3 regions of the Chromobacterium sp. LK11 genome follow, and region 1 is predicted to be linked to each of the others. Evidence: predicted binding sites of a transcription regulator. Region 1 holds the regulator's gene; each other region holds the start of a gene.
The links. The regulator sigma-54, encoded in region 1, starts transcription at its own class of promoters, with help from an activator protein. The targets are predictions, from matches to a motif close to CTGGCACGCTTCATGCTT.
Positions count from the first base shown of each region.

Region 1 (15,270 bases):
GGGCGCGCCGCTGCCGGGCAGCCGCGAATTGGCGGCGCAGTTGGGCGTCAACCGCAAGACCGCGGTGCTGGCCTATGAGGAACTGGCGGCGCAAGGCTGGCTGCTGACCCAGGGCCGGCGCGGCACCTTCGTCGCGCCCAGCCTGCCGCTGTTGTCGCCGCGGCCCGCACCGGCCGCCGCGCGGACGCCGACAAGCGTCCCCACGAACGACGCCATCGACTTCGGCGACGGGGTGCCGGATTCGCGGCTGATTCCCTTCGACGTGCTGGGGCGCGCCTACCGCCGCGCGCTGATCGCCGCCGCCCGCGCCGGGCGGCTGGCCTACGGCGATCCGCGCGGAGAATTGCCCTTGCGCCAGGCCTTGGCGGAAATGCTGGACATGGAGCGCGGCCTGGATGCTGACGCCGAACGCATCTGCCTGGTGCGCGGCAGCCAGATGGGCATCTATCTGGCCGGCCGCGCGCTGCTGCGGCCCGGCGACGCCGTGGCGCTGGACGCGCTCAGCTATCCGCCGGCGCGCGAAGCCTTCCGCTCCCTGGGCGCGCGGCCGCTGGATGTGGAACTGGACGCCGCCGGCATGCGGCCGGACGCGCTGGAGAGGCTGTGCCGAACCCAGCCGGTCAAGGCCGTCTACCTGACCCCGCACCACCAATACCCGACCACCCTGATGATGCCGGCCGAACGGCGCTTGCAATTGCTGGCCCTGTCGCGGCGCTACGGCTTCGCCATCATCGAGGACGATTACGACCACGAATTCCACTTCAGCCGCAGCCCGGCGCTGCCGATGGCCAGCCTGGACGCCGCCGAGCGCATCGTCTACGTCGGCTCCCTGTCCAAAGTGCTGGCCCCGGGCCTGCGCGTCGGCTATCTGGTGGCCGAGCCCGCCATCATCGAGCGCTGCGCCGCCGACATCATGCTGATAGACCGCCAGGGCAACGCCGTCACCGAGCTGGCGGTGGCGGAACTGATGCACAGCGGCGAACTGAAACGCCATCTCCGCCGCGCGCTGCGAGTCTATCGCGCGCGCCGCCAGGCGCTGGCCGACGCGATAGACCGCCATCTGGCCGGCCTGGCCGACTACGATCTGCCCGAAGGCGGCCTGGCGCTGTGGCTGCGGCTGCCGTCCTGGGTGGACATGCCGCGGCTGTGCGCGGACGCGCAAAACGCCGGCGCGCGCGTCCTGCCCGGCGGCGCCTTCGCCGGCGACGGCCGCGACATCCCCGCGCTGCGCCTGGGCTTCGGCGCGCTGGAGCCGGCTCAGTTGGAGCAAGGCGTCGCCCGCCTGGCCCGGGCGCTGCGTGGGCAAATTCCGGCGGCGGGATTGCGAACCTCATGACAAAGAACTAATCTGAGCCGATACCTCCACCCGAAAGGCCCGCCATGGACCACGCCAACGGCCCGTACCGGCTCACGCTGGAACGGCTGATCGACGCCCCGCCGGAACAGGTTTACCGCGCCTGGACCGAAGCCGAACTGCTATGCCAATGGTTCACCCCGCGGCCGTGGACCGTGGCCTCGGCCGAACTGGACGTCCGGCCCGGCGGCTCCAGCCTGGTGGTGATGCGCAGTCCGGAAGGACAGGACTTCCCCAATCGCGGCGTCTATCTGGAAGTGCGGCCCGGACGCCGGCTGGTGTTCACCGACGCCTATACCGAGGCCTGGTTGCCGTCGGCCAAGCCCTTCATGACCGTGATGCTGGACTTCGAAGCCCGCGACGGCAAGACCCATTACCGCGCCGACGTCCTGCACTGGACCGAGGCCGACCTGCGCGAGCACGAGGCGATGGGCTTCGCCAGTGGCTGGGGCCAGGCTACCGATCAGCTGGAGGCCTTGTTGGCCGGGCTGCGCAAAGAGCGTTGAGCGCGCGCTTGTTTATCAATCGCTTAGCTCGCGCCGTCGCCGCCGGAGCCGTCCGCTCCGCCGCGGCGCCTTGCCAAAACAGGCAAAAACCGCTACATTCGGGCGCTCTAGCCGAAAACGCGCGGGTGTAGCTCAATGGTAGAGCAGAAGCTTCCCAAGCTTACGACGAGGGTTCGATTCCCTTCACCCGCTCCAGTCCGATTTCCCAACCCGTAACCTAGATCCAAGCGCTGGCATGGCCCATCCGAGCATCCCCCAATGAAATTGAACTCCGGCCGGCTGTGGCTTCGCATCGCTGTTTACAGCCTCACCGCGCTGATTGCGGTCGTCGTGCTGGTGCAATCGCTGATCTACTGGCAATTCAATGAAGCCCAGGTGCGCGGCACCCTGTCGCACGCCTTGCAGGACACCGGCCGCGTCATCAGCATCGAGGGCCGCGTCACTCCGGTATTGTTCCCCTCCCCCGGCATCCAGATCGAAAAACTCTCCGTCTCCGAACCGGGCCAGCAAACGCCTTTCGCCCGCGTGGAGGAATTGCGCGTCGGCCTGGCCTGGTGGCCGCTGCTGTTCGGCAACCGCGAAGTGAGTTCGGTGGCCCTGTACGGCCCCAGCGCCAACATCAGCCGCGGCGAAGACGGCCGCCTGTCCATCGCCGACCTGTTCCAGCGCCATAGCCAGAGCAGCTTTTCCGTCAAGCTGGACACGCTGAAGATACGCGAAGGCACCCTGGTGCTGTCCGACCAGATGACGCATACCGACAGCCGCGTCGCCAGCATCAGCCTGGACGCCGACGATCTGCGCGGCAGCGCCAGCCTCAGCGCCGGCGCCATCCTGGAACAGGGCTCGCGTCCGGTGCGGCTGGCGGTCAACACCCCGCTGTCCATCCAGGACGACCAGGTCAGCCTGGAAGCGCTGGACGCGGTGGCGATGACTCAGGTGCCCGGCCTGGGCGAAAGCAAGCTCACCGTCAGCGGCCAGTACAAACTCAATTTCGCCACCTTGCAGGCCACCGGCAGCAATGTGGCGCTCGCCTTCAGCAGCGAGCGGCCCAGCAGCGAAGTCCACCTGGCGCTGCCGCAGATCAACGCCAGCTTCGACGAGCTGACCATGCCCTCCGGCCAGCTGAGCGCCAAGCTCAGCTACGCGCGCAGCCAGTACCAGCTGGAAGCCGCGCTGGAAAACCTCAAGCTCAACGAAGCCGGCCTGTACGCCGACAAGCTGCACGGCGACTTCAACTGGCTGGCCGGCTCCACCAAGGTCAACGTCAAGCTCAACGCGCCGCTGTCCCTGGCCGGCATGAACCAATTGCGGATGCAGCCGCTGGCGCTGACCTCCACCATCACCACCCCGCTGCTGCCGCGCGGCAAGCTGGTCTCCACCATGGACGGCGCGCTGGACGGCGACCTGGACGAGCCGCGCTTCAATCTGCGCGTCGCCGGCAAGATGGACGGCTCCGACCTGGCGGTCACCGTCAGCCAGTACGGCCTGATCAAGCCGCGCCACGAGGCGACGGTGTCGGTGGGCCGGCTGGACCTGAACCGCTATCTGCCGGAAAGCAAGGGCGATCCGGTGGCCATCTTCCAGAACACCGGCGACATCCCGCTGGACTGGCTGGACCTGTTCGACCTCACCGGCAAGGTGGCGATAGGCGAACTGGCGGTGGGCCGCTTCCGCATCAAGCAGATCAGCAGCAATGTGCGCGTCAACCCGCGCGAGCTGGAGCTGGACCAGATGTCGGCCGACATCTACGAAGGCCGGCTGCAGGGCGACGCCAGCCTCAGCCGCCGCGACGTGCCGCAGCTGAAAGTGAACCAGACGCTGCAAGGCATGAAGATCCGGCCGCTGCTGGTGGACCTGTTCAACTTCAGCCGCCTGGACGGCAAGGGCAACGGCAAGATAGACATCAACGCCGACGGCAAATCTTTCGCCCAGCTGCGCGACACCCTGAGCGGCAATGTGCAGATGAGCCTGAACAACGGCGCGCTGACCGGCATCGACCTGGTGGCGGCGCTGAAGAACCTGCCGGCCGAGCTGAAGGAATGGAACAGCGCCGCGCAGAACGACCAGAAAACCACCTTCTCCACGCTGTCCAGCAGCTTCCGCCTGGACAAGGGCGTGGCGCGCAGCCAGGACCTGAAGCTGGCCTCTCAGCTGATGAATGTGGGCGGCGGCGGCAAGATAGACCTGAAGCAGAGCATCGTCGACTACACCATGGACGTGCAGGCCAACCCGCTGGCCTTCGCCCGCCTCAAGGGCGTCAACGTGCCGCTGAAGATCACCGGCCCGCTGAACGCGCCGGTGTACGCGCTGGACTTCAACGCCATGGTCAAGGGCAAGAAGACCGAGGTAGAGAAGCAACAAGCGCTGAAACAGCAGTTGCAAAAGCAGATCACCACCATCCTGCCTTAAGAACCTGTTTACGATCTGCTGCGCGTCGTGGAGCGTTACACGGTGAGTACAGCTTCGAAATGCTCATGTACCACGTGTACATTCCGCTTTCTCAGCCGTTTTCGCCTTAGCCCGCGAGATCGTAAACACGTTCTAAGCCCCGGCAAGCGACTTCAACACGAACGGCCCCCGCGACTCACGTCGCGGGGGCCGTTTCCGTTTACGCCTTCAACACCGGCAAAGCCCCACAGGCTGGAGCGAGACCACGCCTAAAGACTTAGCAAGCGGAATCCACATGCGGTATCCGGGCATGTCTGAAGTGGCGCTCACCCTATGGCGCGCCACGACGCTCGGCAGATCGAGAGCCCCTTCCTAAACCGCTACTCCCCCTGCAGAATCCGGTACTCGGCCAGCGCCAGCTGCTCCGGCGTGCCCAGCAACACCAGCGCGTCGCCCTGCTCCACCTCGAAACTGTCGTCGAAATCAGTGCGTCGCACCCGCTGGCGGCGGATCGCCTTCAGCTCCACGCCCAAATCCCCCAAATGCAGATTGGCCAAGGGCTGGCCCACCGCCGCCGCCCCGGTGCAGACCTGCACGCTCTGCAAGCGCGGCACCAAGGCTTCGTCCATGGCCTCGCCCTCGTCGCTGGCGCCGCGGAAAAAGCCGCGGAACAGGCCGTAGCGCTCCTCGCGCACCGCGCGGATGCGGCGCACCACCCGGCTCGGCGGCACCCCGACCACCAGCAAGGCCTGCGAGGCCAGCATCAGGCTGCCCTCCATCACCTCGGCCACCACCTCGTCGGCGCCGGCGTGGCGCAGCTGATCCATATCGCTGTCGTCCACGGTGCGCACGATCACCGGCAGCCCCGGCCGCGCGTGTTCGACCGAGCTCAGAATGCGCAACGCCGCGTGGGTGTCGGCGAAAGTCACCACCACCGCCTTGGCGCGCATCAGGCCGGCCGCCACCAGCACCTCGTGCTTGCCGGCGTCGCCGAACACCACCGGATCGCCGGCCTCGCCGGCCTCGCGCACCCGCTCCGGGTCCATGTCCAGCGCGAAGAACGGAATCTCCTCCGCCTCCAGCAAGCGCGCCAGCGCCTGGCCGCTGCGGCCGTAGCCGCAGATCACCACGTGATCGTTCTTGGACATGCTCTCCACCAGCATGTGGTGCAGGTCCAGCGCCTGGAACATCCAGTCCTGCTTGATCAGGCGGCGGGTGATCTTGTCGCCGTACAGGATCAGGAAGGGCGCGATCAGCATGGAAATCAGAATCGCGGCGATCGCCGCCTGGGCGGTGCCGGCCGGCACCAGATGCAGGTTCAAGGCCAGCGCCAGCAGCACGAAGCCGAATTCGCCGCCCTGGGCCAGCGCCAGCGCGGCGCGCATGGACTCATTGGACTTGTGACGGAAACCGCGCGCCACGCCGAACACCACCGCCACCTTGATAGGCAGCAGCAGGGCCAGCATCAGCAGCACTTCGCCGAAGCGCTCGAACAACACCGTCAGCTCCAGCTTCATGCCGACGGTGACGAAGAAGAAGCCCAACAGGATGTCGCGGAACGGGCGGATGTCCTCCTCCACCTGGTAACGGTATTCGGTTTCCGAAATCAACATGCCGGCGACAAAGGCGCCCAAGGCCAGCGACAGGCCGGACAGCTCGGTCAGCCAGGCCACGCCCAAGGTCACCAGCAGCACATTGATCATGAACAGCTCGCCCGAGCGCTGGCGCGCCACCAGATGGAACCACGGCCGCAGCAGCCGTTGGCCGAAAAACAGCAACAAGGCCAGCACCACCACCACCTTCAGCGCCGCCAGGCCCAGATCCATCCACAAGGTGTCGCTGCCGCCGGCGAAGGCCGGGAACAGAATCAGCAAGGGGACCACCGCGATGTCCTGGAACAGCAGCACGCCGATGGCCAGTTGGCCGTGGGTCTGGTTCAGCTCCAGCCGCTCGTTCAAGAGCTTGCTGACGATGGCGGTGGACGACATCGCCAGCGCGCCGCCGACGGCGAAGCCGGTCAGCGGGCTGCCGCTGAGCCAGCCCACCGCCAGCCCCACCAGCAGCATGGTCGCCGCCACCTGACCGAAGCCGACGCCGAACACCAGCTGCCGCATCGCGCGTAGCTTGGGCAGGGAAAACTCCAGGCCGATGGAAAACATCATGAAGACAATGCCGATCTCGCCGAGAAAGGCGGTTTCCTCGCCTTGCGGAATCAGATTCATCACGCCGGGGCCGGCCAGGAAGCCCACCACCAGATAGCCGAGCATGGCCGGCACTTTCAGGCTGCGGCACAAAGTCACCGACAACACCGCGGCCAGCAGAACCAAGACGATAGGGGCAAGAGACGAATGCATCGCGCGGCGGAACTCCTGAGGCTGATGGGGTGGAAGGCTGCAATTTTTAACACATGCCAAGCAAAAGATGCACCAGCCTGCGTTCAGCGATTATAACCTTTGATATACTTTCGAATTATGGAAAAAGTACAAGCTCCGTCCCGGCTTCAATTGGCCCGGGAAGTCCTGCAGATCGAGTCCGAAGCCCTCACCGCGCTGTCGAGCAGCCTGAACGGCGACTTTCTCGCCGCCGTGGACCTGATCCTGGCCAGCGCCGGCCGGCTGGTGGTCACCGGCATGGGCAAGTCCGGCCACGTGGCGCGCAAGATCGCCGCCACGCTGGCCAGCACCGGCACGCCGGCCTTCTTCGTCCACCCGGGCGAGGCCGCCCACGGCGACCTGGGCATGATCACCGCCCAGGACATCGTGCTGGCGCTGTCCAACTCCGGCGAAAGCGACGAGATCATCGCGCTGCTGCCGGCCTTGAAGCGCAAAGGCGTGCGTCTGATCTGCATGACCGGACGCGACGGCTCCACCATGGCGCAGGAGGCCGACATCCACCTGGACGCGCGCGTGGAGAAGGAAGCCTGCCCGCTGGGCCTGGCCCCCACCACCAGCACCACGGTGCAGATGGCGCTGGGCGACGCGCTGGCGGTCACGCTGATGGACGCGCGCGGCTTCGGCCAGGGCGATTTCGCGCTGTCGCATCCGGGCGGCAGCCTGGGCCGCAAGCTGCTGGTTCACGTTTCCGACATCATGCACAGCGGCGACGAATTGCCGCGGGTGGCGCCGGGCACGCCGCTGAAGGACGCGTTACTGGAACTGTCGCGCAAGCGGCTGGGCATGCTGGCCGTCTGCGCCGCCGACGACTCCCTGCTGGGCGTCTACACCGACGGCGACCTGCGCCGCACGCTGGAGCGCTCCGCCAACCTCTACGATCTGAGCATCGACCAGGTGATGAGCCCCTCGCCGCGCACCATAGGCCCGAAAAAACTGGCCACCGAGGCGGTGTTCCTGATGGAACAGAACAAGATCACCAGTCTGCTGGTCGTAGATGAAGACAACAAGCTGATAGGCGCGCTGCATCTGCACGACCTATTCAAGGCCGGCGTGATCTGAGTCGCCGGCATTAGCAAGGACAAGCATGCAAAGCATTTTTGAGCAGGCCCGCAAGGTCAAGCTGCTGATCATGGACGTGGACGGCGTGATGACCGACGGCCGCATCTACTACAACGCCCACGGCGAAGAAAGCAAATCCTTCAATGTGCAGGACGGCCTGGGCCTGCGCCTGCTGCGATCCACCGGGGTCCGGCTGGCCATCATCTCCGGCCGCGCCGACCGCTGCGTCGAACACCGCGCCCAGGCGCTGCAGATCGACCACTACTACGGCGGCGTGCACGATAAGAAGCTGGCCCTGGCCGAGCTGCTGGCATGCACCGGCCTAAGCGCCGAAGAATGCGCCTTCATCGGCGACGACCTGATCGACCTGCCCATCCTCACCCGCGTCGGCCTGGCCGTCGCCGTGCCGGAAGCGCCGGCCCTGGTGCGCCAGCACGCCCACTACGTGACCGGCTGCTCAGGCGGCAAGGGCGCGGTGCGCGAGCTGGCCGAGTTGATCATGCAGGCCCAGGGCTCCTTCGATAAAATCCTGGCGGGATATCTGGCATGATCCGCCTGCTGCGTTCCCACCGGCTGTTCCCGCTGCTGCTGGTCGGCCTGACCGGCCTGTTGACCGTGTGGCTGGACCAGGTCTCGCGCTGGGACAGCAACCGCCGCGAACTGGACCCGGACAAGCCCGAGTACGTGGCCGAGCACCTGATCGCCACCCGCTTCGACCCGCAAGGCAAGCTCTACGAACGGCTGATCGCCACGCGCATGTGGCAGTACCCGGGCAAGGACGACGCCTTCTTCGAAAACCCCGAGCTTTACCAATACCAGCAAGGCGCGCTGCAATATCAGTTGATCGGCGACGTCGGCCGTTACAACAACAAGACCCAGCAGGCCTATTTCGACAAGAAGGCGACCATGATCCAGCCCGCCGCCGCGGACAAGCCGGAAACCAAGGTCGTCACCAGCGCCATGCATGTCGACACCGCCAAGAAAATCGCCCGCTCCGCCGCGCCCACCGTGTTCTTTCAGGGCAAATCGCACGGCAACTCCGTGGGCTTCATCTACCAGCAACAGACAGGTTTGTTGAACCTGCTGTCTCACACCAAGATCATTTATGAAAAATAAGCTCCGTCTCCTGCTGGCCGGCCTGGCGCTGGCCGCCGCCTCCGTCGCCCACGCCGAACAGGCCGACCGCACCAAGCCGATGGAAATCACCAGCGACAACGGCTGCACCATGGACCAGATCAAGGGCGTGTCCACTTGCGAAGGCAATGTGGTGATCATCCAGGGCACCTTGCGCCTGAACGCCGACAAAGTCGTCGCCACCCAGGACAAGCAGGGCAACCAGACCCTGGTGGCCACCGGCCGCATCGTCACCTTCCGCCAGAAGATGGACGGCAAGAACGAATGGGTGGAAGGCCAGTCCAGCCGCCTCGACTACAGCAGCTCGGCCAACCTCGCAGTGCTGACCGGCAACGCCCGCGTCAAACGCGAAGGCGATCTGGTGGTGGGCAACGTAATCACCTACAACACCCAGAACGAAACCTATCAAGTGACCGGCGGCACCGCCACCGGCCCCAACAAGGGCCGCGTCACCGTGATCCTGCAGCCCAAGAACACCGCCTCCCAGCCGGCAGCGGCCAAACCCGCCAGCGGAGCCGCCAAATGACGCAAAGCGTGCTCAAGGTGGAGCGCCTGCGCAAGCGCTTCAAGAAACGCACCGTGGTCAAGGACGTGGCGCTTGAAATCGCCAGCGGCGAGGTGGTGGGCCTGCTCGGCCCCAACGGCGCCGGCAAGACCACCAGCTTCTACATGATCGTCGGCCTGATCGGCGCCGACGACGGCGAGATCCGTCTGGATGACCAGGTGATCACCCACTACCCCATCCACCAGCGCGCGCGCCTGGGCCTCGGCTACCTGCCGCAGGAAGCCTCCATCTTCCGCCGCATGACGGTGGAGGAGAACATCGCCGCCATCCTGGAAGTGTCCGGCCTCAAGGGCAAGGAACTGGAGAAGGAGCTGGAGCTGCTGCTGGACGACCTCAACATCGGCCACCTGCGCGACAGCAGCGCCTTGTCGCTGTCCGGCGGCGAACGCCGCCGCGTCGAGATCGCCCGCGTGCTGGCCACCCGGCCGCGCTTCATCCTGCTGGACGAACCCTTCGCCGGCGTCGACCCGATCGCGGTGATCGACATCCAGAAAATCATCTCCTTCCTGAAGGAGCGCGGCATCGGCGTGCTGATCACCGACCATAACGTGCGCGAAACCTTGCGCATCTGCGACCGCGCCTACATCATCAGCGAAGGCTCGGTGCTCGCCTCCGGCGAGCCGGAGGAACTGGTTAACAACGAGAAGGTGCGCGAAGTCTATCTTGGCGAACACTTCCACCTGTAAGCGATGAAACAGACCCTTCAGCTCAAGGTATCGCAGCAGCTGACCCTGACGCCGCAGCTGCAGCAGTCGATCAAGCTGCTGCAGATGTCCACCCTCGACCTGCAGACCGAAGTCGAGCGCTTCCTGCTGGACAACCCCTTGCTGGAGCGCGGCGACGAAGCGCCGCAGGGCGAGGCGCCCGACGCCCCCGCCGGCCAGGAGCAGGACGCCGCCGCGGAAACCCGCGACGAAGCCTCCGGCGACGACGGCGAGCGCGGCGCCGAGGCCGGCGAACTGAGCGACTGGGGCAGCGGCGGCCGCCGCGGCGACGGCGACGACGAGCTGGACCCGATGCTGAACGTGCCCTGTCCGATCAGCCTGCGCGAGCACCTGCTGGCGCAACTGGGCGAAGTGGCGCTGCCGACGCGCGACCAGGCCATCGTGCAACTGCTGATCGAAGAACTGGACGACGACGGCTATCTGGGCCAGACGCTGGAAGACATCGCCAGCCACCTGCCGCTGGAGCTGGAAATCGAGGCCGACGAACTGATGATAGGCCTGCGCCTGCTGCAGCAGTTCGACCCGCCCGGCGTCGGCGCGCGTTCGCTGCCGGAGGCGCTGGCGCTGCAATTGCAGCGGCTGGACCCGGACGAGCCTCAGCGCGAGTTGGCGCTGGCCATCGTCCGCGACCACCTGGCCTTGCTGGGCAACCGCGACTACACCCGGCTGAAAAAGCAGCTGGGCGTCGACGACGCCGCGCTGCGCGCCGCCCAGGCGCTGATCGCCCGCCTCAACCCCCGCCCCACCGCCGGTTTCGGCGCCAGCGACACCCAGTACGTGATCCCCGACATCTCGGTCCGCAAACGCAAGGGGCGCTGGGTGGCGACCCTCAACGGCGGCGCGGTGCCGCGCTTGCGCGTCAACCAGATGTACGCGCGGCTGCTGGCGGAAAACCGCGGCGGCAACGGCGAAATGTCCTCGCGGCTGCAGGAGGCGAAATGGCTGGTGAAGAACATCCAGCAGCGATTTGACACTATCCTGAAAGTGGCGGAAGCTATCGTTGAACGGCAGCAATCGTTCTTTGAACACGGCGAAGTGGCCATGCGCCCGCTGATCCTGCGCGACATCGCGGACGAGCTGGGCCTGCATGAATCCACGGTTTCCCGGGTCACCACCCAGAAATACCTGCTCTGCCCGCGCGGCCTGTTCGAGCTCAAGTATTTCTTCGGCAGCGCGCTGGAAACCGACAGCGGCGGCGAATGCTCCGCCACCGCGATCAAGGCCCACATCCGCAGCCTGATAGACGCCGAATCGCCGAGCAAGCCGCTGTCCGACAGCGCCCTGGTCGAAGCGCTGGCCAAACAGGGAATACAAGTTGCCAGACGCACGATAGCCAAGTATCGTGAAGCCATGCAGATACCGCCGGTCAACCAGCGCAAGACGCTGTGATCCGCGCGGCAGAATACAGCGATCCGGCCGACCCGACCGGACTGTCAACACCAGAAGGAGCTAGGGTATGAACCTCAAAGTAACTGGACTGCATCTGGAAGTAACTCCCGCCCTGCGCGAATACGTTGAAACCAAAATGGAGCGCGTTACTCGACATGTCGACCATGTGATCGACATTTCCGTTACTCTGTCTGTTGATAAACTGGTGCAAAAAGCTGAAGTCAACGTGCATCTGTCCGGCAAGGACATCCACGTGGAAGCCACCGAATCCGATATGTACGCCGCCATCGATCTGTTGATCGACAAGCTGGACCGCCAAGTGCTGAAACACAAGGAAAAGCAGTCTGAACACCGTGCTCCGGCCCCTGAAGCCAGCCTGTAATCCCTTGAATTGGAAGGCGGGGGCCTGCGGGTTCCCGCTTTTCTTTGCACTTGCCCGTTTTCAGTACTATCAAGGCAACGTAGAATTGCCGGGTTTTTCTCAGCCGCATGCATAATCCAATATGAACCTCATCGGCAAAATCCTGACTCCCGAACACGTGCTGCTGGATCTCGACGTCGCCAGCAAGAAACGCGTGTTCGAACAAGTCGGCCTCTTGGTTGAAAATACCCGGGGCATCGCGCGCAGCGAAATCTTCGATTGCCTGTTCGCCCGCGAAAAGCTCGGCTCCACCGGCCTTGGCCAGGGCGTGGCGATTCCGCACGGCCGCGCGCGCGGCCTGAAGGAGGCGATGGGCGTGTTCATCCGCCTGAAGACCCCCATTCCCTTCGACGCCCCCGACGGCAAGCCGGTGCAGTGCCTGTTCGTGCTCTTGGTGCCGGAACAGGCCACCGACCTGCACCTGCAAGTGCTGTCCGAGCTGGCGCAACTGTTCTCCAGCCGCCAGATGCGCGAGCAGATGCTGGGCATCTCCATCCGCGACGAGCTCTACCAGCTGCTCAATAATTGGGTGCCCAATGCCTAGCATCAGCGTCCGCCGGCTGTACCAGGAAAACCAGCAGAAGCTCAACCTGACCTGGGTCGCGGGCACCGGCGGCGCCGACAATATGATAGGCAACGACGAACAGCGCCCCACGCAGGCGCTGGTCGGCCACCTCAATTTCATCCACCCCAACCGGGTCCAGGTGCTGGGCCTCGCCGAGGTGGACTATCTGAACCGGCTGGAGCAGTCCGCCGCCAAGACCGCGCTGGACCAGCTGTTCCACAAGAGCATGTCGGTGGTGATGGTGGCCAACGACCAGCCGGTGCCCAAGCTGCTGCGCGACTACTGCCACACCCACAACGTCCCGCTGATGACCACCAAGCTGGAAAGCCCCTACCTGATGGATGTGCTGCGCATCTATCTGGCGCGGGCGCTGGCGGTGTCCACCGTGCTGCACGGCGTCTTCCTCGACGTGTTCGAGATCGGCGTGCTGATCATGGGCGATTCGGCGATGGGCAAGAGCGAACTGGCGCTGGAACTGATTTCCCGCGGCCACGGCATGGTGGCCGACGACGCGGTGGAACTATACCGCATCGGCCCGGACACGCTGGAAGGCCGCTGTCCGCCGCTGCTGCGCGACTTCCTGGAAGTGCGCGGCCTGGGCATCCTCAACATCCGCACCATCTTCGGCGAAACCGCGGTGCGGCCGAAGAAGGTGCTGCGGCTGATCATCCATCTGGTCAAGGCCAACGACCAGGCGATGCAGGCGCTGGACCGCCTCAACATCCAGTCCGAGACCCAGGACATCATCGGCGTCACCATCCGCAAGGTGGTGCTGCCGGTGGCCGCCGGCCGCAACCTGGCGGTGCTGGTGGAGGCCGCGGTGCGCAACTACATCCTGCAGCTGCGCGGCATCGACAGCACGCGCGAATTCATCGAACGCCACACCAACTTCCTCAGAGACCAGGAAAATGCGCCTGATATTGATTAGCGGCCTGTCCGGTTCCGGCAAGTCGGTGGCGCTGCGCGCGCTGGAAGACGCCGGCTTCTACTGCGTGGACAATCTGCCGGCCACCATGCTGCACGAGGCGATGTCGCTGTACGCCGACTACGGCTACGAACAGATCGCCATCAGCGTGGACACCCGTTCCGGCCCGTCGCTGGGCGCCTTGCCGGCGGAAATGGAAAAACTGCGGGCCCAGCAGGTGGACGTGCGCCTGCTGTTCCTGGAGGCCACGCCCGCCACCCTGGTCAAGCGCTTCTCCGAAACCCGCCGCCGCCACCCGCTGTCCGGCGCCGACGTCACGGTGGAGGAAAGCATTCTGCTGGAACAGGAAATGCTGGCCGAGATCATGGAGCTGGGCACCCGCATCGACACCAGCGAGCTGTCCGCCAACGCGCTGCGCAGCTGGGTGCGCGAACTGGTGGACGCCGACAGCAGCCGGCTGACCCTGATCTTCGAATCCTTCGGCTTCAAGCACGGCCTGCCGCGGGACGCCGACTTCGTGTTCGACGTCCGCTGCCTGCCCAACCCCTATTACGACCCGCAGCTGCGCCCGTTCACCGGCCGCGACCAGCCCATCATCGACTTCTTCCAGCAAACGCCGGAAGTGCAGCAGATGGTGGACGACATCCAGCAGCTGGTCAGCAAATGGCTGCCCTGTTTCAGCATGGAAAACCGCAGCTATCTGACCGTCGCCGTCGGCTGCACCGGCGGCCAGCACCGCTCGGTCTACATCACGGAACGGCTTGCCCGCCTGTTCGCCGCCGAACAGGTGCTGGTGCGCCATCGCCAGCTTTACCGCCAGAACTGAACGCGTTCGGGCCGCCCCCGCCTACAGGAAACATTCATGCGCCCGATCCAAACCGTCACCGTCGCCCTGACCGGCGCCTCCGGCCTGCCCTACGGCCTGCGGCTGATCGATTGCCTGATCGCCGCCGGCGTCCGCGTCTGGGTGCTGTACTCGCAGGCCGCGCAAGTGGTGGCCAAACAGGAAATGGACCTGACCCTGCCCTCGCGCCCGGCCGAAGCCCGGCAATGGCTGACGCAACGCAGCGGCGCGCGCGACGGCCAGCTGGCGGTGTTCGGCCGCGAAGAATGGTTCGCGCCGGTGGCCTCCGGCTCCAACCCGGCCGACGCCATGGTGGTCTGCCCGTGCTCGATGGGCACGCTGGCCGCCATCGCCCAGGGCAGCAGCGACAATCTGATAGAGCGCGCCGCCGACGTCAGCATCAAGGAACAGCGCAAGCTGGTGCTGGTGCCGCGCGAAGCGCCGTTCTCCGCCATCCACCTGGAAAACATGCTCAAACTGGCCCGTCTCGGCGTTGTCATCCTGCCGCCGTCTCCGGGGTTCTATACTCATCCCAAGACCGTGGACGACATGATCGACTTCGTGGTGGCGCGAATTCTGGATCAGCTCCGCATCGACAATCAATTGACGCCGCGCTGGGGCGAACCCGCCGCGGCGTCCTAGCCAGCCGCCGCGCCGCTTGCGGCCCGGTCAAAGAGGAACCTTGGGATGCCGACACAAGACCAAAGCATTCTCAGCCTGGACGCCTTGCGCCAACTTGAGCGCCAAGCCACCGACGCCGGCTACAACCTGATGCAGCGCGCGGCGATGGCCACCGCCGACTGGGTCAGCCACCATCTGCCCAGCGCGTCCCGGCTGCTGATCTGCGCCGGCCCCGGCAACAACGGCGGCGACGCCTTGTACGCGGCGCTGGAGCTGATGCGCCGCCGCTTCCGCGTCGACGTGCTGGTGCCCACCCAGCCCACCAGCCCGGCCACCTCGGAAGCGCTGCGTGAGCTGGAACAGGCGCAAGGCCATGTGATG
Region 1 covers NZ_LDUR01000027.1:204,323-219,592, forward strand. Annotated here, with positions in the region: gene VK98_RS16645 (PLP-dependent aminotransferase family protein) at 1-1,336, shown strand, start outside; gene VK98_RS16650 (SRPBCC family protein) at 1,381-1,860, shown strand; tRNA gene VK98_RS16655 (tRNA-Gly) at 1,982-2,055, shown strand; gene VK98_RS16660 (AsmA family protein) at 2,119-4,269, shown strand; gene VK98_RS16665 (cation:proton antiporter) at 4,629-6,602, opposite strand; gene VK98_RS16670 (KpsF/GutQ family sugar-phosphate isomerase) at 6,720-7,700, shown strand; gene VK98_RS16675 (HAD family hydrolase) at 7,726-8,250, shown strand; gene lptC (LPS export ABC transporter periplasmic protein LptC) at 8,247-8,816, shown strand; gene lptA (lipopolysaccharide transport periplasmic protein LptA) at 8,806-9,360, shown strand; gene lptB (LPS export ABC transporter ATP-binding protein) at 9,357-10,085, shown strand; gene VK98_RS16695 (RNA polymerase factor sigma-54) at 10,089-11,513, shown strand; gene hpf (ribosome hibernation-promoting factor, HPF/YfiA family) at 11,581-11,895, shown strand; gene ptsN (PTS IIA-like nitrogen regulatory protein PtsN) at 12,017-12,478, shown strand; gene hprK (HPr(Ser) kinase/phosphatase) at 12,471-13,427, shown strand; gene rapZ (RNase adapter RapZ) at 13,408-14,250, shown strand; gene VK98_RS16720 (flavin prenyltransferase UbiX) at 14,287-14,910, shown strand; gene VK98_RS16725 (bifunctional ADP-dependent NAD(P)H-hydrate dehydratase/NAD(P)H-hydrate epimerase) at 14,956-15,270, shown strand, end outside.

Region 2 (4,699 bases), on a different contig from region 1:
CGCTTGAGCGGCTAAGCTGCCTTCGGCGCCGCCGATTTCCTTGACCGCGAAGACGCCGGTGAGCAGAGCGCCCAGAATGCCGCCGATGCCGTGCACGCCGAAGGCGTCCAGAGAGTCGTCGTAGCCCAATATGTGCTTGAGCCCGGTGGCGCCCCAGAAGCAGACCACGCCGGCCGCCAGGCCGATGATCAGCGCGCCCTTGACGTCGACGAAGCCGGCCGCGGGGGTGATGGCGACCAGGCCGGCGACCGCGCCCGAGGCAATGCCCAGCACCGAAGGCTTTTTCTTGGTGAGCCATTCGGCGAACATCCAGGCCAGCGCGGCGGCGGCGGTGGCAAGCTGAGTGGTGACCATGGCCATGCCGGCGCGGCCGTCCGCGGCGGCGGCGGAGCCGGCGTTGAAGCCGAACCAGCCCACCCACAGCATCGACGCGCCCACCAGGGTCAGCACCAGATTATGCGGCGGCATCGCCTCTTTGCCGAAACCGACGCGCTTGCCCAGCACCAGGGCGGTCACTAGGCCGGCGATGCCGGCGTTGATGTGCACGACGGTGCCGCCGGCGAAGTCCAGCACACCCTTGTCCGCCATCCAGCCGCCCGGCGCCCAGACCCAGTGCGCCACCGGCGCGTAGACCAGCAAGGACCACAGCGCCATGAAGACCAGCATGGCGGAAAACTTCATCCGCTCGGCGAAGGCTCCGGTGATCAAGGCCGGGGTGATGATGGCGAAAGTCATCTGAAAGGTCATGAACACCGATTCCGGTATGGTGCCGGCCAGCGGATGCACGGCCAGTTTGCCGGCTTCTTTCAGATAAACCATGCCGTCCAGCATCACGCGGCTCAGGTCGCCGAGATAAGGCGTGCCGACGGTGAAGGCCAGGCTATAGCCGATGACCACCCACAGCACCGTGATCAACGCGGTGATGGCGAAACTCTGCATCAGCGTCGCCAGCACGTTTTTCTTGCGCACCATGCCGCCATAGAACAGCGCCAGGCCGGGGATGGTCATGAACAATACCAGGGCGGTGGAGATCAGCATCCAGGCGGTGTCGCCGGCGCTGATGCTCTTGGCGTCGGCAATCGCCGGACCCGCCGGCGCGGCGGCGAGCGCCAGCGGAGCCATCAGGCTCAAGCCGGCGAGCTGAATGGTTGCGAGCAGTTTTTTCATTGTCGTTTCCCCTGTGTCTCTCTTGTGGTTCAGACCGCGTCGGCGCCGGTTTCGCCGGTGCGGATGCGCACCACCTGTTCCAGGTCGTAGACGAAGATCTTGCCGTCGCCGATCTTGCCGGTGCGGGCGGATTTTTCGATGGCCTCCACCACCTGGTCGAGCAAGGCGTCGTCGATGGCGATCTCCAGCTTGACCTTGGGCAGGAAATCCACCACGTATTCGGCGCCGCGGTAGAGTTCGGTATGGCCTTTTTGGCGGCCGAAGCCTTTGACTTCGGTGACGGTGACCCCTTGCACGCCGATGGCGGACAAGGCTTCGCGGACTTCGTCCAGCTTGAAGGGCTTGATGATGGCAGAAACGAGTTTCATGACTGCTCCTTGGGTCAAATGATCCGGTGTCTAGAGTTGAGCGCTGCTGTCGCGTCAATACGCATGAATCGTGCCAGGCCGGATTGGCGCAAAAGAAATCCCTAAGATCATGTTGCAACGCAAAAAAGGCCTGTACTGGCCTTTTTGGCACTTTCCCGGTGCATGCGGCGACGGCGCGCCGCACTGATTTGGTGCCCAAGGCGCGCGGCGCAGGGAAGGCGGGGGCGAGGAGGCCGCCGCCGGCCCGCGTGGGGGCGGGGACGCGCCGGCGAGTGGCGGACTTGGCTTTTTGCTACACTCTGCTCTGTTATCACTTACTCATTCAAGGAGCCGCGTCATGTTGAGCCAAAAGTTGTTCGAGGAAATCGGCAACAAGATCAGCGAGACCATCGCCGCCAGTCCGGCCAAGGACATCGAGAAAAACGTCAAGGCGATGATGGCCTCCACCTTCAGCAAAATGGATCTGGTGACGCGCGAGGAGTTCGACGTGCAGCAGGAGGTGTTGGTGCGCACCCGCGAGAAGCTGGCGCAACTGGAGCAGAAGCTGGCGCGGCTGGAGGCGCAGGTGTTCCCGGAGGAGGCGAAAGCCACGGTAGAGGCGCAATCAGAACTCGGCCACTCCTGAGCGACATGGCGCTGGCCGTGGTCGCAAGCCGGGCGCTGGCGGGAATGGACGCGCCCGAGGTGGCGGTGGAAGTGCATCTGGCCAACGGCTTGCCCGCCTTCACCATTGTCGGCCTGCCGGACCTGGAGGTGAAGGAAAGCCGGGAGCGGGTGCGCGCGGCGATCCTGACCTCGGGCTTTGAGTTTCCGGCCCGGCGCATCACCGTCAACCTGGCTCCGGCCGATCTTCCCAAAGACTCCGGCCGCTTCGACCTGCCCATCGCCATCGGCATTCTGGCGGCCAGCGGACAAGTGCGCTGCCCTCAGTTGGCGACCTATGAAATCGCCGGCGAGCTGGCCCTGACCGGCGCCTTGCGGCCGGTGCGCGGCGCCCTGGCGATGGCGTGCAAGACGCGAGAGGCGGGGCGCGCCTTCATGCTGCCGATGGCCAGCGCCAAAGAGGCCGCCGTGCTCGAGGGCATGCCCTTGTACGGGGTGAACTCTCTGGTCGAAGCCTGCGCCTTTCTCAACGGCCTTGCCGCGCTGGAACCGTATCGACCCGAGGAAGGCTTGTCCCGCTCGCCTCCGGACTATCTAGATCTACAAGACATCAAAGGCCAGCCGCTGGCGCGTCATGCGCTGGAAGTGGCCGCGGCCGGACGGCACAGCCTCTTGCTGCTCGGGCCGCCCGGCACCGGCAAATCCATGCTGGCGGCGCGCCTGCCCGGCATCTTGCCCGGCATGCCGGACGAAGAGGCGCTGGAAAGCGCCGCCGTGCGTTCCTTGGGGAGCGACGGCTTCGCGCTGGACGATTGGGGCGTGCGGCCGTTCCGCTCTCCGCACCACACCGCGTCCGCGGTTGCGCTGGTGGGCGGCGGCAGCGATCCCCGGCCGGGGGAAATCAGCCTGGCGCATCATGGCGTCTTGTTTTTGGACGAATTGCCCGAGTTCGACCGCAAAGTGCTGGAAGTGCTGCGCGAGCCGTTGGAGGCCGGGGTGATCCACATCTCGCGCGCCGCGCGCCAGGCCAGTTTTCCCGCCCGCTTCCAGTTGATAGCGGCAATGAATCCCTGCCCCTGTGGTTATCTTGGGCATTTCAGCGGAAAATGCCGGTGCACGCCCGAGCAAGTGGGGCGCTATCGAGGTAAAATCTCCGGTCCCTTATTGGATCGTATCGATTTGCACGTCGAAGTGCAGTCCTTGCCCGCCGACGAGTTGGTGGAAGGACCCGCCGGCGAGCCCAGTGCCCAGGTGCGCGAGCGGGTGGAGGCGGCGTATCGTCGGCAATTGGAGAGGCAGGGCAAGGCGAATGCCGGCTTGAGCGGGGCGGAGTTGGAGGCGGTTGGCGCTTTTCACGCCGAGGCGCTGGCATTATTGCGGCAAGTTTTGGACAAGATCGGCTTGTCGGCGCGCAGTTATCATCGGATACTTCGAGTTTCCAGAACCATTGCCGATTTGCAGGGTCAGGCTATGGTCATGCGGGAGCATGTGTTGCAGGCGATTCAATTACGACGCGCCGCAATGCCTAATGGCTAACAATAAATAAAGAATTGATCAATCCAGATAGTTTGTTGAACTATTTGATTAGTTAAAAGCGTAAGTGCTGCATGGCAAATCGAGATTTAAAAAATTCCTCACGTAGTTCCCGCAGCCGCTCATCCGGCTCCAAAAGCGGAGGCGGCGGCATGGTGGCGGGCATCGTCATCGGCCTGATCGTCGGCGTTGCCGTCGCGGTTGGCCTCGCCATGTATCTGAATAAGTCCTCTACGCCGTTCAGCAATTTGGAAAAGTTGGACCGCAAGGCGGCCGGCGCCTCCGCGCCGCCGACCGAGCTGCTGGCTCCGGGCACCCGCCTGGCCGACGCGGCCTCGGAAACCGCCGCGGTTCCGGCGCCGGCGGCCAAGCCGGCACAGGAGCCGCCGTCCGCTCCGCCGCCGATGCCGGCGGAAACTCCCGCCAAACCGGCCGCGACCGCGCCGGCGGCCAAGGATGCCGGCAAGGACGAACAACGCTTTGATTTCTACAAGATCCTGCCGGGACAGGTGGACGCAGTGCCGGGCAAGAACGGCAAGGCGGCGGAACCTTCGGCGCAGCAGGCGGCCAAAAAGGTCTACTTGCAGCTGGGATCCTTCCAGAATCAGGACGAGGCGGACAACCTCAAGGCCAAGCTGGCCTTGTTGGGCGTGGAAGCCAAAATCCAGTCGGTGACTGTGCCAGAAAAGGGGCTGGTGCATCGAGTCCGAGTGGGGCCGTACAGCCGCCAGGACGAGGTGGACCGGGTGAAGGCTCAGTTGAAGCAGGATGGCATTGGCGCGACTGTCGTCAAGGCGGAATAAACTCTTCCTCTATAGGGAATCGATAATGAAAAAGTGGTTATTGCTTTCGTTGATGCTGTTCAGCGGCCTGGCAAACGCGGCGATTGAGCTGGGCAAGGATTACACCATGCTGGCGACGCCGCAGCCGGTGGCGGATCCGAAAAAGGTGGAGGTGCTCGAGTTCTTCTCCTACCACTGCATTCACTGCCTGGAGCTTGAACCGGCGATGAGCGCTTGGGAAAAGAG
Region 2 covers NZ_LDUR01000016.1:190,700-195,398, forward strand. Annotated here, with positions in the region: gene VK98_RS11555 (ammonium transporter) at 1-1,122, opposite strand, end outside; gene glnK (P-II family nitrogen regulator) at 1,197-1,535, opposite strand; gene VK98_RS11565 (accessory factor UbiK family protein) at 1,873-2,160, shown strand; gene VK98_RS11570 (YifB family Mg chelatase-like AAA ATPase) at 2,166-3,674, shown strand; gene VK98_RS11575 (SPOR domain-containing protein) at 3,824-4,474, shown strand; gene VK98_RS11580 (thiol:disulfide interchange protein DsbA/DsbL) at 4,500-4,699, shown strand, end outside.
Region 2: a site for sigma-54 is predicted at 1,595-1,612, ahead of glnK (P-II family nitrogen regulator). Genes of this name have one in related genera too.

Region 3 (4,699 bases), on a different contig from region 1:
AACGCAGTAGGACGTCATTGCCACGTCACTTTTTCGTCCGAACTGGGCCTGGATTCCGCCAGCTACCCGCACGACGCCTGGATCAACGCCTCTCGCCCCTGAGACGGCCGCCCCGATCCGATTGACGCTCAAACGCCGCACCCGCCCGGGATCTCACCCCGGCGCCAGCCGCGGCCGCTTCCGCCTTGTTTGCCCGAGCCCGGCTTAGCCGCGCGCGCCGTCGTCAATGGCGGGCATCGCCGCGTCAATCTGATTCATCCTCAAAAAGTCATTTGACATATCAAAAATTGGTTCCATAGTGGTATCTATGCCGCGCCATCCGCGCGGCAGAAAACCACATAAACGGCTGCCCCGATTCCACGCGGCGTCCGCCCGCCGGCAGCCCGACAACAGGAGCCAACATGCGCAAACCCCTGACCGCCCTGATCCTGGGCCTGGCCTGCCAGGCCGCCCTGGCCGAGCCTCAGCCGCCCACGCTGCAACAGGCGCTGCAATACGAAGCCGCGCTGACCGACACCCCCTTCTTCCGCAGCGTCAAGGCCTCGATCCGCACCCTGCCCAACGTCCAGGTTGAGCAAGTGGCGCCCGGCCGCGCCGCCAACCCGCTGAACGTGCGCCGGGTGGAACGGCTGCTGCCGGCGGCCAAGTGGGAATACTATTTCTCGCGCCGCGACGCCAGTTACAGCTACCAGCGCTTCCTGCAGGCCATCGCCAAATTCCCCGCCATCTGCGACGACTACCGCGACGGCCGCGACGGCGACGCCATCTGCCGCCACAGCCTGGCCGCCATGTTCGCCCACTTCGCCCAGGAAACCGGCGACCACAATCGCAGCGACACGGTTCCGGAATGGCGGCAGGGCCTGAAATATCTGCGCGAGATGGGCTGCGCCGAAACCGGACCCGGCTGCGGCTACAACACCGAATGCGCCGATCCGGTGTTCAACAAGGTGTGGACTTGCGGCAAGAACGCCGACGGCAGCTGGAAGAAATACTTCGGCCGCGGCGCCAAACAGCTGTCCTACAACTACAATTACGGCCCCTTCTCCCAGGCCATGTTCGACGGCGACCAATCGGTGCTGCTGAAGAACCCGGACCTGGTGGCCTCCACCTGGCTCAACCTGACCTCGGCCACCTTCTTCTTCGTCTTCCCGCAGCCGCCCAAGCCGTCGATGCTGCACGTGCTGGACGGCAGCTGGGTGCCCAACGCCGCGGACAAGGCGGCCGGCGCCGGCAACAACTTCGCCACCACCATCCAGATCATCAACGCAGAGTGCGGCGGCGGCACCGAGCGCCAGGCCGCGCAGAACCGCATCGACTACTACCGCCAGTTCGCCAACGATCTGGGCTGGGACTACGGCAACGAACAACTGTCCTGCGCCAATATGCAGCGCTTCAGCGCCGCCAGCTCCGCCGCCTACAACATCTATTGGGAAAAGGACTGGAAATGGGGCAATGACTACAAATGCCAGTTGGTGAACTACCAGACGCCGTACAGCGCGCTGCAAGCCGGCAACTACCAGCGCTGCGTCGAGGACAACTGGAACGTCAAGCTGAAATGAAATCGGCCGGCTCCGCTCGCGCGGGGCCGGCCTCGCCAACGACTGTCGTTCACCCGTGCTTCACCTCCCCGTCCATTGGCCTATCTCGTTTCCACGATAAGCCATCGCGGCTAAACGCCGCGTCAATCCGGCCGCGTCCCCGCTAAAAATCGCGTCAAGAATTCCCTTGGGCACGGCGCTTGCTTGATCCAAGCCGTCCCTTTCCCCCGGTGCCGCAATGTCCGCCCCTCCGCCGCTGCGCCTGCTGCTGGTCAACGACCACGCCAAAACCATCGCCTCGCTGCGCCAGGCGCTGGCGCGCGCCGGCTACGCCGTCGTCGCCGAGGTGGACGGCGCCGCGGCCTTGCTGCAGGCGGTGGAAGGGCTGCGGCCGGACGTGGTGATCGTGGACACCGAATCGCCGTCGCGCGACACCCTTGAGCAACTGGCGCTGCTGGGCGAAATCGCGCCGCACCCGGTGGTGATGTTCGCCGACCAGGGCGACCTGCCCACGATAGAGGCCGCGGTCCACGCCGGCGTGGCGGCCTATGTGGTGGACCAGGCCGACGCCGCGCGGCTGGCGCCCATCATCGACCTGGCCCGCGCGCGCTTCGCCGAGGACGCCCGCTTGCGGCGGCGGCTGGCGGCGGCGGAACAACAGCTGGCCGAGCGCAAGCTGATCGAGCGCGCCAAGGGCATTCTGATGGACAGGCGCCGGCTCAGCGAGAACGACGCCTACCAGGCGCTGCGCCGCCAGGCGATGCGCGAGGGCCTGCGCGTCGCCGAACTGGCCCGACAACTGATCCAGGCCGCCGAACTGCTAGGCTGAACCACGAGGACCGCCCCCATGACCGTACCGCACCGCCTGCGCCTGGGCTATCTGCCGCTGACCGACAGCGCGCCGCTGATCGTCGCGCGCCAGCTGGGGCTGGACCGCCGCCACGGCCTGGAGCTGGAACTGCTGCGCCAGCCATCGTGGAGCGCGGTGCGCGACAAGCTGCTGGACGGCCGCCTGCACGCCGCCGCGGCGCTGTACGGCCTGGCCTACGGCATGCAGCTGGGCCTGGCCGGCCCGCAAGCCGACATGGCGCTGCTGATGACGCTGAACCAGAACGGCCAGGCCATCACCCTCAGCCACCCGCTGGCCGACGCCCTGACCGCCGCGCCGGAACAGGCCTTGCGCCGCCGCGCCCGCCAGGACTGCGCGCCGCTGACCTTGGCGCACACCTTCCCCGCCGGCACGCATGCCTTGTGGCTCAATTACTGGCTGGCGGCGCAAGGCCTGGACCCGCGGCGCGACGCGCGCCTGGTGGTGATCCCGCCGCCGCAGATGGGCGCAGCGCTGGAGGCCGGCCAGCTGGACGGCTTCTGCGCCGGCGAGCCCTGGCACCAGCAGGCGGCGGCGCGCCAGGCCGGCCGCGTCGTCGTCGCCAGCGGCGAGATCTGGCCCGGCCACCCGGAGAAAGCCCTGCTCTGCCGCCGCGACTTCGCGCAACAAGAACCGGCCGCCGCCGGCGCGCTGATCATGACGCTGCTGGAAGCCTGCCGCTGGCTGGAACACAGCGAACACCGCCGCCAGGCGGCGCGCTGGCTGGCGCGGCCGGAGCATATAGCCCTGCCGGAGACGCTGATCGCCGCCACCCTGCCCTCGGTCGCCGCCGGCGCGGCGGCGCTGCGCTTCTTCGACCAGGGCCGGGTCAACTATCCCTATCCGTCCGACGGCGTCTGGTTCGTCGACCAGTTCCGGCGCTGGGGCTGGCTGAGCGGCGACGAGGACGCGCAAGCCGTGGCCGCCGCGGTCAGCCAGAGCCGGCTCTACCGGCAAGCGGCGGACGCGCTGGGCCTGCCGGTTCCGGCCCAGCCTCAGCGCCGCGGCCGGCTCTGCGACGGCGTGGAATGGGACGGGCAGCCGCGCTACCAAGCCGCGCTGGACCTGCCCGGCTGAACAACGGTTCACGATTTTCTCAGGGCCTGTTCAAGGTCTCGCTCTTGCTCGCAAGATTTTGAGCGGACTCCAGGCCCAGCATGCTGCAACGCACAAACACAGTGCGCGGCCGGCTGCTTCCGCACCAGCGCGGTGCGCCCCTCCGCCGCAAGACCATGTAAACATTGAAATTTCGCCGCGCCGCGGCTGGCACGGCGTTTGCATAAGTCAAGCCGGGCCTGGCACAAAGACGTGCCCCGCCCGCCCCAAATGCTTGTCCGGCCAAAGGCGGCCGGGACGGCAACGGACAACGGCGTCCGCTCCTGCTATCACCGAGGAGCGAACGCCGTTTTTATTTTGGCCGGCCCCCGGCCGCTCGCGGCACAGGAGTTTCGCATGGACCGTTCATTCTGGCACAGCGGGCACAAGCCCACCTTGCTGTCCGCCTTCCTCTATTTCGACCTCAGCTTCATGGTCTGGTATCTGCTGGGCCCGCTGCAGGTGCCCATCGCCGCCGCGCTGGGCCTGGACACCCGCGAACGCGCCTTGATGGTGGCCACCCCCATTCTGGCCGGCGCGCTGTTGCGGCTGGCGGTCGGCATGCTGGCGGACCGCATCGGCGCCAAGCGCACCGGGCTGATCGCCCAGATCGTCGTCGTCGCCGCCCTGCTGGCCGCCTGGCGCGTCGGCCTGTCCAGCCTGGGCGGCGCGCTGCTGCTGGGCCTGTTCCTCGGCGTGGCCGGCGCCTCCTTCGCCGTGGCGTTGCCGCTGGCCTCGCGCTGGTATCCGCCGGCGCATCAGGGCACGGCGCTGGGCATCGCCGGCGCCGGCAACTCCGGCACCGTGCTGGCGGCGCTGTTCGCGCCGATGCTGGCCTTGCAGTTCGGCTGGCAGAACGTGTTCGGCCTCGCCTGCCTGCCGCTGCTGCTGGTGCTGCTGCTGTTCGCGCGGCTGGCCAAGGACGCGCCCGGCGCGCCGCCGCCCAAGCGTTGGGCCGATTACCTGGCGGTGCTGGCCCAACGCGACGCCTGGTGGCTGATGCTGTTCTACGCCATCACCTTCGGCGGTTTCGCCGGCTTCGCCAGCGCGCTGCCCGGCTATTTCCACGACCAGTTCGGCTTCGACGCCAAGACCGCCGGGCTCTACACCGCCGCCTGCGTGTTCGCCGGCTCGATGATGCGGCCGCTGGGCGGCGTGCTGGCGGACCGCGTCGGCGGCACCCGCTCGCTGCTGGCCG
Region 3 covers NZ_LDUR01000022.1:31,871-36,569, reverse strand. Annotated here, with positions in the region: gene VK98_RS23765 (hypothetical protein) at 1-102, shown strand, start outside; gene VK98_RS14300 (chitinase) at 402-1,559, shown strand; gene VK98_RS14295 (ANTAR domain-containing response regulator) at 1,777-2,367, shown strand; gene VK98_RS14290 (CmpA/NrtA family ABC transporter substrate-binding protein) at 2,386-3,483, shown strand; gene VK98_RS14285 (NarK/NasA family nitrate transporter) at 3,859-4,699, shown strand, end outside.
Region 3: a site for sigma-54 is predicted at 1,727-1,744, ahead of VK98_RS14295 (ANTAR domain-containing response regulator). Genes of this name have one in related genera too.